DNA from 2 places in the Martinezella sp. CNPSo 3964 genome. Region 2 is predicted to be linked to the other one. Evidence: predicted binding sites of a transcription regulator. Region 2 holds the regulator's gene; the other holds the start of a gene.
What was found. Region 2 encodes PhoB, which activates phosphate uptake and scavenging genes when phosphate is short. Its sites were predicted from a motif close to TGTCATNNANCTGTCAT; they were not measured.

Region 1: AC13Q5_RS18190 (DUF47 family protein) is a predicted target of PhoB. The motif match lies at 1,963-1,979, and genes of this name have one in related genera.

The regions. Positions count from the first base shown of each region.
Region 1 covers NZ_JBXSOW010000005.1:362,019-365,225, forward strand. The annotation lists gene mntR (manganese-binding transcriptional regulator MntR) at 1-132, opposite strand, end outside; gene AC13Q5_RS18185 (inorganic phosphate transporter) at 298-1,302, opposite strand; gene AC13Q5_RS18190 (DUF47 family protein) at 1,302-1,943, opposite strand; gene AC13Q5_RS18195 (LLM class flavin-dependent oxidoreductase) at 2,108-3,190, opposite strand.
Region 2 covers NZ_JBXSOW010000007.1:137,972-141,178, reverse strand. The annotation lists gene pstB (phosphate ABC transporter ATP-binding protein PstB) at 1-272, shown strand, start outside; gene phoU (phosphate signaling complex protein PhoU) at 324-1,037, shown strand; gene phoB (phosphate regulon transcriptional regulator PhoB) at 1,069-1,752, shown strand; gene AC13Q5_RS21805 (GcrA family cell cycle regulator) at 1,845-2,372, opposite strand; gene AC13Q5_RS21800 (acetylornithine transaminase) at 2,798-3,207, shown strand, end outside.

The DNA.
Region 1 (3,207 bases), on a different contig from region 2:
GGCGATGAGCTCGACGTAATCTTCCATCAATTCCGTGCGTCGATCATCGCGGCTTTTCTGAAAGGCCTCCGCGTGCGTCTCGATCTCGGTCGAAGAAAGACGACTTTCCAGGATGGTCGGCGGTTTGGTCAAGATGGCGCACCTTCGCAAGGCTAAGAAAGTGGTGAAGATATTTAGCCTTGCCTATAAATAAATCGCAAGCGCAATAAAACCCTCATGGCGTTATAGTCACCTACAAATGGGATCAAAGTCTGGTTTGCGGTTGCGCGGGGGTCAAGCGTCTTTGCTGCGCGCAGATCAATGAAAGAGTCGAATAATCCAATAGGATAGCGCCGAAATCACGGCTGCAGCCGGCAGGGTGATGACCCAGGCGATGACGATGTTGCCGGCAACACCCCAACGCACAGCCGAGACTCTGCGGGCGGCACCGACACCGATGATGGCGCCGGTAATCGTATGGGTCGTGGAAACCGGTATTCCCAGCCAGGTCGCGGCAAAGAGCGTCAAAGCGCCACCCGTCTCCGCGCAGAAGCCCTGCATGGGATTGAGACGGGTGATTTTCGAACCCATCGTGTGCACGATCCGCCATCCTCCGAGCAACGTGCCTAAGGCCATGGCCGACTGGCATGAGAGAACCACCCACAAGGGAACGTGGAACGAGCCGCCGCCATATCCTTGAGAATATAGGAGTATCGCAATGATCCCCATGGTCTTCTGGGCATCGTTGCCGCCGTGCCCGAGCGAATAGAGCGAGGCCGAGAAGAACTGCATGATGCGGAAGGTACTATCGACGGCAAACGGCGTCTGCCGGACGAAGAGCCATGTCACGGCAAGCACCAGAAGCAGGGCAAGCATGAAGCCGATCAGTGGCGACATGACGATCGCGCCCGCCGTCTTGAGAACGCCAAGCCATACGATCGAACTGATGCCGACCTTGGCAAGGCCGGCGCCAATCAGCCCGCCGACCAGCGCATGCGACGAGCTCGACGGAATGCCGAATATCCAGGTGACGATGTTCCAGACGATTGCGCCCATAAGAGCGGAGAAGATGACCGACGCGTCGACGATCTTCGGGTCGATAATCCCCGTTCCAAGCGTCTCCGCGACGTGCAAGCCGAAGAACAGGAAGGCGATGAAATTGAAAAACGCGGCCCAAAGAACCGCATATTGCGGCCTGAGAACTCGGGTCGAGACGATGGTCGCGATGGAGTTCGCGGCATCGTGGAGACCATTCAGGAAGTCGAAGAACAACGCTGTGGCGATGATCGCCACCAGCAGCGGAAAGGCGAGCGAGGCCTCCATCAGACACTCTCGATCACGATGCCATTGATCTCATTGGCAACGTCTTCGAAGCGATCGACGACCTTTTCCAATTCGCCATATATCTCGCTGCCGATGATGTAGGCCATGGCGTTGGAGGCACCGTGCGTGCGAAAAAGATCCTTCAGTCCCTGCTCGTGCAGCTCATCTGCATGGCCCTCAGCTGTGATGATCTCTTCCGTGAGGTTGGCAAGCCGGGTGGCGTTGGCTCCCATGCGATCCAATAGCGGTACCGCCTCGGCGACGAGATAAGCCGCCTTGACGATCACTTCGCCCATCTGCTGCATGCGTGGATCGAAGCTCCTCTGCTCGAACAGGCGTATGGTCTTGACCGTTTTGTGCATCATGTCGATGGCGTCATCCATCGACATGATCAGATCCTTGATATCGCCGCGATCGAATGGGGTGATGAAGCTCTTGCGCACGGCAAGCAGTACGTTGCGTGTGATGTCGTCGGCCTGGTTTTCGAGCTCGACGATCAGCCGGCACTTTCCCTCAATGTCTTTACCGGAAAGCAGCTCGTTTAATGCTTCGGCAGCACCGACGATGGTGCGCGAGTGCTGCGCGAAAAGATCGAAGAAACGATCCTCGCGCGGCATGAGTTTGCGAAACCAGCCCAGCATCAAAGCTCCATGCGTCCATTGTCACGAAAGTGTCATAATTGACAAAATGCGGCTTGGAAAGGTTGGGGAGGATGATGTTTTCAGGCCTTGCTGACGTTTATTGTGGACGCCGCAACACCCGGCATCGGCCTCCGTTCAACGCGTACTGGTTTTCCGCCGCCGGATCACGCCGAAAGGTGCCCGCGCAACAGCGGCAGCAGTTGCTCACCCTGTCGTTTGATCTCGGCCAGGTAGGGCGTGTCGGAGAGGACGAAATGCGTGATGCCCAGATCGCGATATTTCCGCAGGGAACTGGCGACATCCTCGGCCGATCCGACCAGCCAGGTGGTGCCGGCACCGCCGCCGCCGAATTTGCCCGGTGCGGTATAAAGATTGTCGTCGAGTACGTCGCCGCGCACGGTGAGATCGAACAGGCGTTTCTGGCCGACCGCGATCGATTGCCGGTGATCGTTCCAGCCGACCCCCTTGTTTTTCGCCATCTCGGCAACTTTCGCCTCGGCATCGGTCCAGGCCTGCTCTGTCGTGTCGCGCACCAGCGTTGTAATGCGCAGTCCGAATTCCAGCGGCGGCAGATCGCGATCAAGGTCTCTGCTTAGTGCCTTGAGCCGGCTGATCCGCTCAGCGATGTCGGCGAGTGGCTCGCCCCAGAAAAGCTGAACATCGGCCTCCGTGGCGGAAACGCGCTCTGCCGCGTCCGAAGCCCCGCCGAAATAGAGCTTGGGATGCAGGCGTTTCCCGCGGGGCTCAATGCGCGGCGCAGCCGTAGATTCGCTGACGCGAAAGTGCTCTCCCTCATAGGTGACATTCTGCTCGGTCCAGAGCTTGCGGGTGAGCCGCATGAATTCCTTGGTGCGGCCATAGCGATGGGCTTGATCACCCTCGCTGTCGCCATAGGCGGCAAGATTGTCCTTGCCGGAAACGATGTTGACGCGCACGCGGCCGCCGCTCAGCTGATCCAGCGTGGCAGCGGCAGACGCGAAGTGCGCCGGTCGCCAGTAGCCGGGGCGGATTGCGATGAGCGGCTCGAAGCTGGTGGTACGCATGGTGAGCGCAGCCGCGACGGTGAAGGTGTCGGGTCGGCCCCAGCCGGTCCCGATCAATGCGCCCTTCCAGCCGTGATCCTCCAGTGCTCTGGCATGGCTGGTGAGCGTTTCCAGGCTGTTATGGTTCTCGACGGCGGAATCGCCGCGATGGCCCGGTTTAACATCATTGGGGATGTACCAGAGAAATTCGCTGTTATCGCTCATGCCTGCGCCTGTAAGTC
Region 2 (3,207 bases):
TTGCGGTCAGCCCGGAGGTCATCCTGATGGACGAGCCGTGCTCGGCGCTCGATCCGATTGCAACGGCCAAGGTCGAAGACCTTATCCACGAGCTGCGGGAAAATTTCACGATCGTCATCGTGACGCATTCCATGCAGCAGGCAGCCCGCGTTTCGCAACGCACCGCAATGTTCCACCTCGGCCACCTGGTCGAGGAGAATGACACCGATAAGATGTTCACCAATCCCGACGATTTCCGCACGCAGGATTACATCATGGGCCGTTTTGGTTGATGATGTCAGGCGCGCGGCTCATTTCACACAGTTCACCTTGAGGATAGAAAAATGGTCTCCACTCACATTCTCTCTGCCTACGACGAAGACCTGAAGTTCCTGACGCGCCGCATTGCGGAAATGGGCGGCCTGGCCGAGCAGATGGTCAGCGACAGCGTACGCGCGCTCGTCAACAGCGATGCCGGTCTTGCCCAGAAGGTCATTTCCGACGACGTCGTTCTCGACCATGCCGAGCGCGAAGTCGGCGACAAGGCGATCGTCACGATCGCTCGCCGCCAGCCGATGGCAGCCGACCTGCGTGAGATCATGGGTTCGATCCGCATCGCCTCCGACCTGGAGCGTGTTGGCGATCTTGGCAAGAACACCGCCAAGCGCGTCATCGCCGTTCAGGGCACCGGCGTTCCACGCCGCCTCGCTCGCGGCATCGAGCACCTCTCCGAACTGGCGCTGAGCCAGCTCAAGGAAGTTCTGGATGTCTACGCGACCCGCTCGCCCGACAAGGCCGTGTCGATCCGCGAACGCGACGAGGAAATCGACGCAATGTACACCTCGCTGTTCCGCGAGATGTTGACCTACATGATGGAGGATCCGCGCAACATCACCACCTGCACGCATCTTCTTTTCTGCGCCAAGAACATCGAGCGCATCGGCGACCATGCCACGAACATCGCCGAGACGATCTATTACATGGCGACAGGCGCGCAGCCGGAAGGCGAGCGCCCGAAAGACGATACCGCCAACACCGTCGGCGCGGTGACGGAATAATCTGGAAGCGAAGAAAGGAGACCATAGGCGCATGGTTCCGAGAGTTGCTGTTGTAGAAGACGAGGAAGCGCTTAGCGTTCTGCTGCGCTACAATCTTGAGGCCGAAGGCTTCGAGGTCGACACGATCCTCAGAGGCGATGAGGCTGAGCTGCGTCTCCAGGAGCGCATCCCCGATCTCCTGATCCTCGATTGGATGCTCCCCGGTGTATCCGGCATCGAGCTCTGCCGCCGGCTGCGTATGCGGCCGGAGACGGAGCGCCTGCCGATCATCATGCTGACGGCCCGCGGCGAGGAAAGCGAGCGCGTGCGTGGGCTTTCCACCGGCGCGGACGATTACGTCGTCAAGCCGTTCTCGACGCCGGAGCTGATGGCCCGCGTCAAGGCGATGCTGCGGCGTGCCCGCCCGGAGGTTCTCTCCACGGTGCTGCGCTGTGGCGATATCGAGCTGGACCGCGAAACCCATCGCGTCCATCGCAAGAGCCGCGAAGTGCGGTTGGGGCCAACGGAATTCCGCCTGCTGGAATTCTTGATGTCCTCGCCTGGACGCGTCTTCTCGCGTTCGCAGCTGCTCGACGGCGTATGGGGGCACGATATCTATGTCGACGAACGCACCGTCGACGTCCATGTCGGCCGTCTGCGCAAGGCGCTGAATTTCTCCAATATGCAGGATGTCATCCGCACCGTTCGTGGCGCGGGCTATTCCATGGAAGCCTGAGCGGCAAGGCCGCTCGGGCATTACGACATAGCGGCGGAAATATAAAAACGGGCCTCGAGGGGCCCGTTTTTCTTGGGTTTTGCTTATGGTTTTCAGCCGTTGTTGCGTCGGCGATCATGCACCGGCTGGTAGGCCATGCGCTGATGATAGGTGCAATAAGGCGACGAATCCGGGCTGTCGTTGCCGCAGAAGTGGAAATCATCCTTCAGCGGGTCGCCGACCGGCCACTTGCAGGTGCGTTCCGTCAGTTCCGTCAGGCCGAGCCGGCGGGAGATCGGAACGACGACATTTGCAGCCGGGCGATATTGAATTTCGTTGACGGAATCGACCTCGATCTCTTCCTTCAGCATGGTTGCGCCCTGCTGACGGGTGACCACCGTGCGGGTAGCAACGCGCGATCCGTAGCTTGCGGCGCGAGGCGCTGCGGCGCTGCGCTTCGGCGTGCGCGCTGTGGTTGTCGTGCCGCCCGCCTTCGCTCGACCGGGAAGGTTCAGGCGATGCACCTTGCCGATGACGGCATTACGGCTCACGTCACCGAGCTGCGCAGCAATTTGGCTGGCGCTCAACCCTTCGGACCATAGCTTTTTCAGCTTCTCGACGCGTTCGTCTGTCCAATTCATGCCCTGTCTCCGCTGTCGCGTTTCCGATGGCAGAATCCCTCACCATTGCCTCGCATGGGAACAAGGCGCGAAACGCTCTAAAATTGTGGTGACTAGTTCCGCCGCATGCAGTCTAGCAATTGGTTTTTAACCTAGTGTGAGGCTGACTCCGTGACAAGAGTCGCGAGAATCTTGAGGAATCGATTTCGAGGTTTTCCCCAACTTGCTGCCCAGGCGTGGCATTTCTGCAATAGGCGCCGCCGAACCCATCTCTTTCGCCCGCAAGCGCTATCTCGCACCTGCTAAAGCGCCAGTTTTGTTGACATCGCGGTGCAAAACATCAATAGTGCCCAAGCCGCCGCAAGGCGGCATTTTTGATTTTTTCGGACCCGTTTCATCAAATGGAAGCGATCGGTCCTTAAAGTTGTGATCGAGGAGATATGGCCATGGCCGAGACCACGCCGCTTTATGACACCTATATGCGCGCTCCGCTACGGTTCGAGCGAGGCGAGGGCGTCTGGCTGGTCACCGAAAATGGCGAGCGCTACCTCGATTTCGCGGCCGGCGTCGCGGTCAACTCGCTCGGCCATGCCCATCCCCATCTTGTTGCCGAATTGAAGGCCCAGGCTGACAAGGTCTGGCACCTTTCCAACCTCTATGAGGTGCCCGGTCAGGAGAAGCTGTCGAAGCGGCTGACGGAAGCCACCTTCGCCGACAAGGTGTTCTTCACCAATTCGGGTGCAGAAGCGCTGGAATGCGCCATCAAGACGGCACGGCGCTATCAGTTCGCCAAGGGGCATCCTGAAAAGTTCCATATCATCACCTTCGAAGGTGCGTTCCATGGCCGCACGATCGC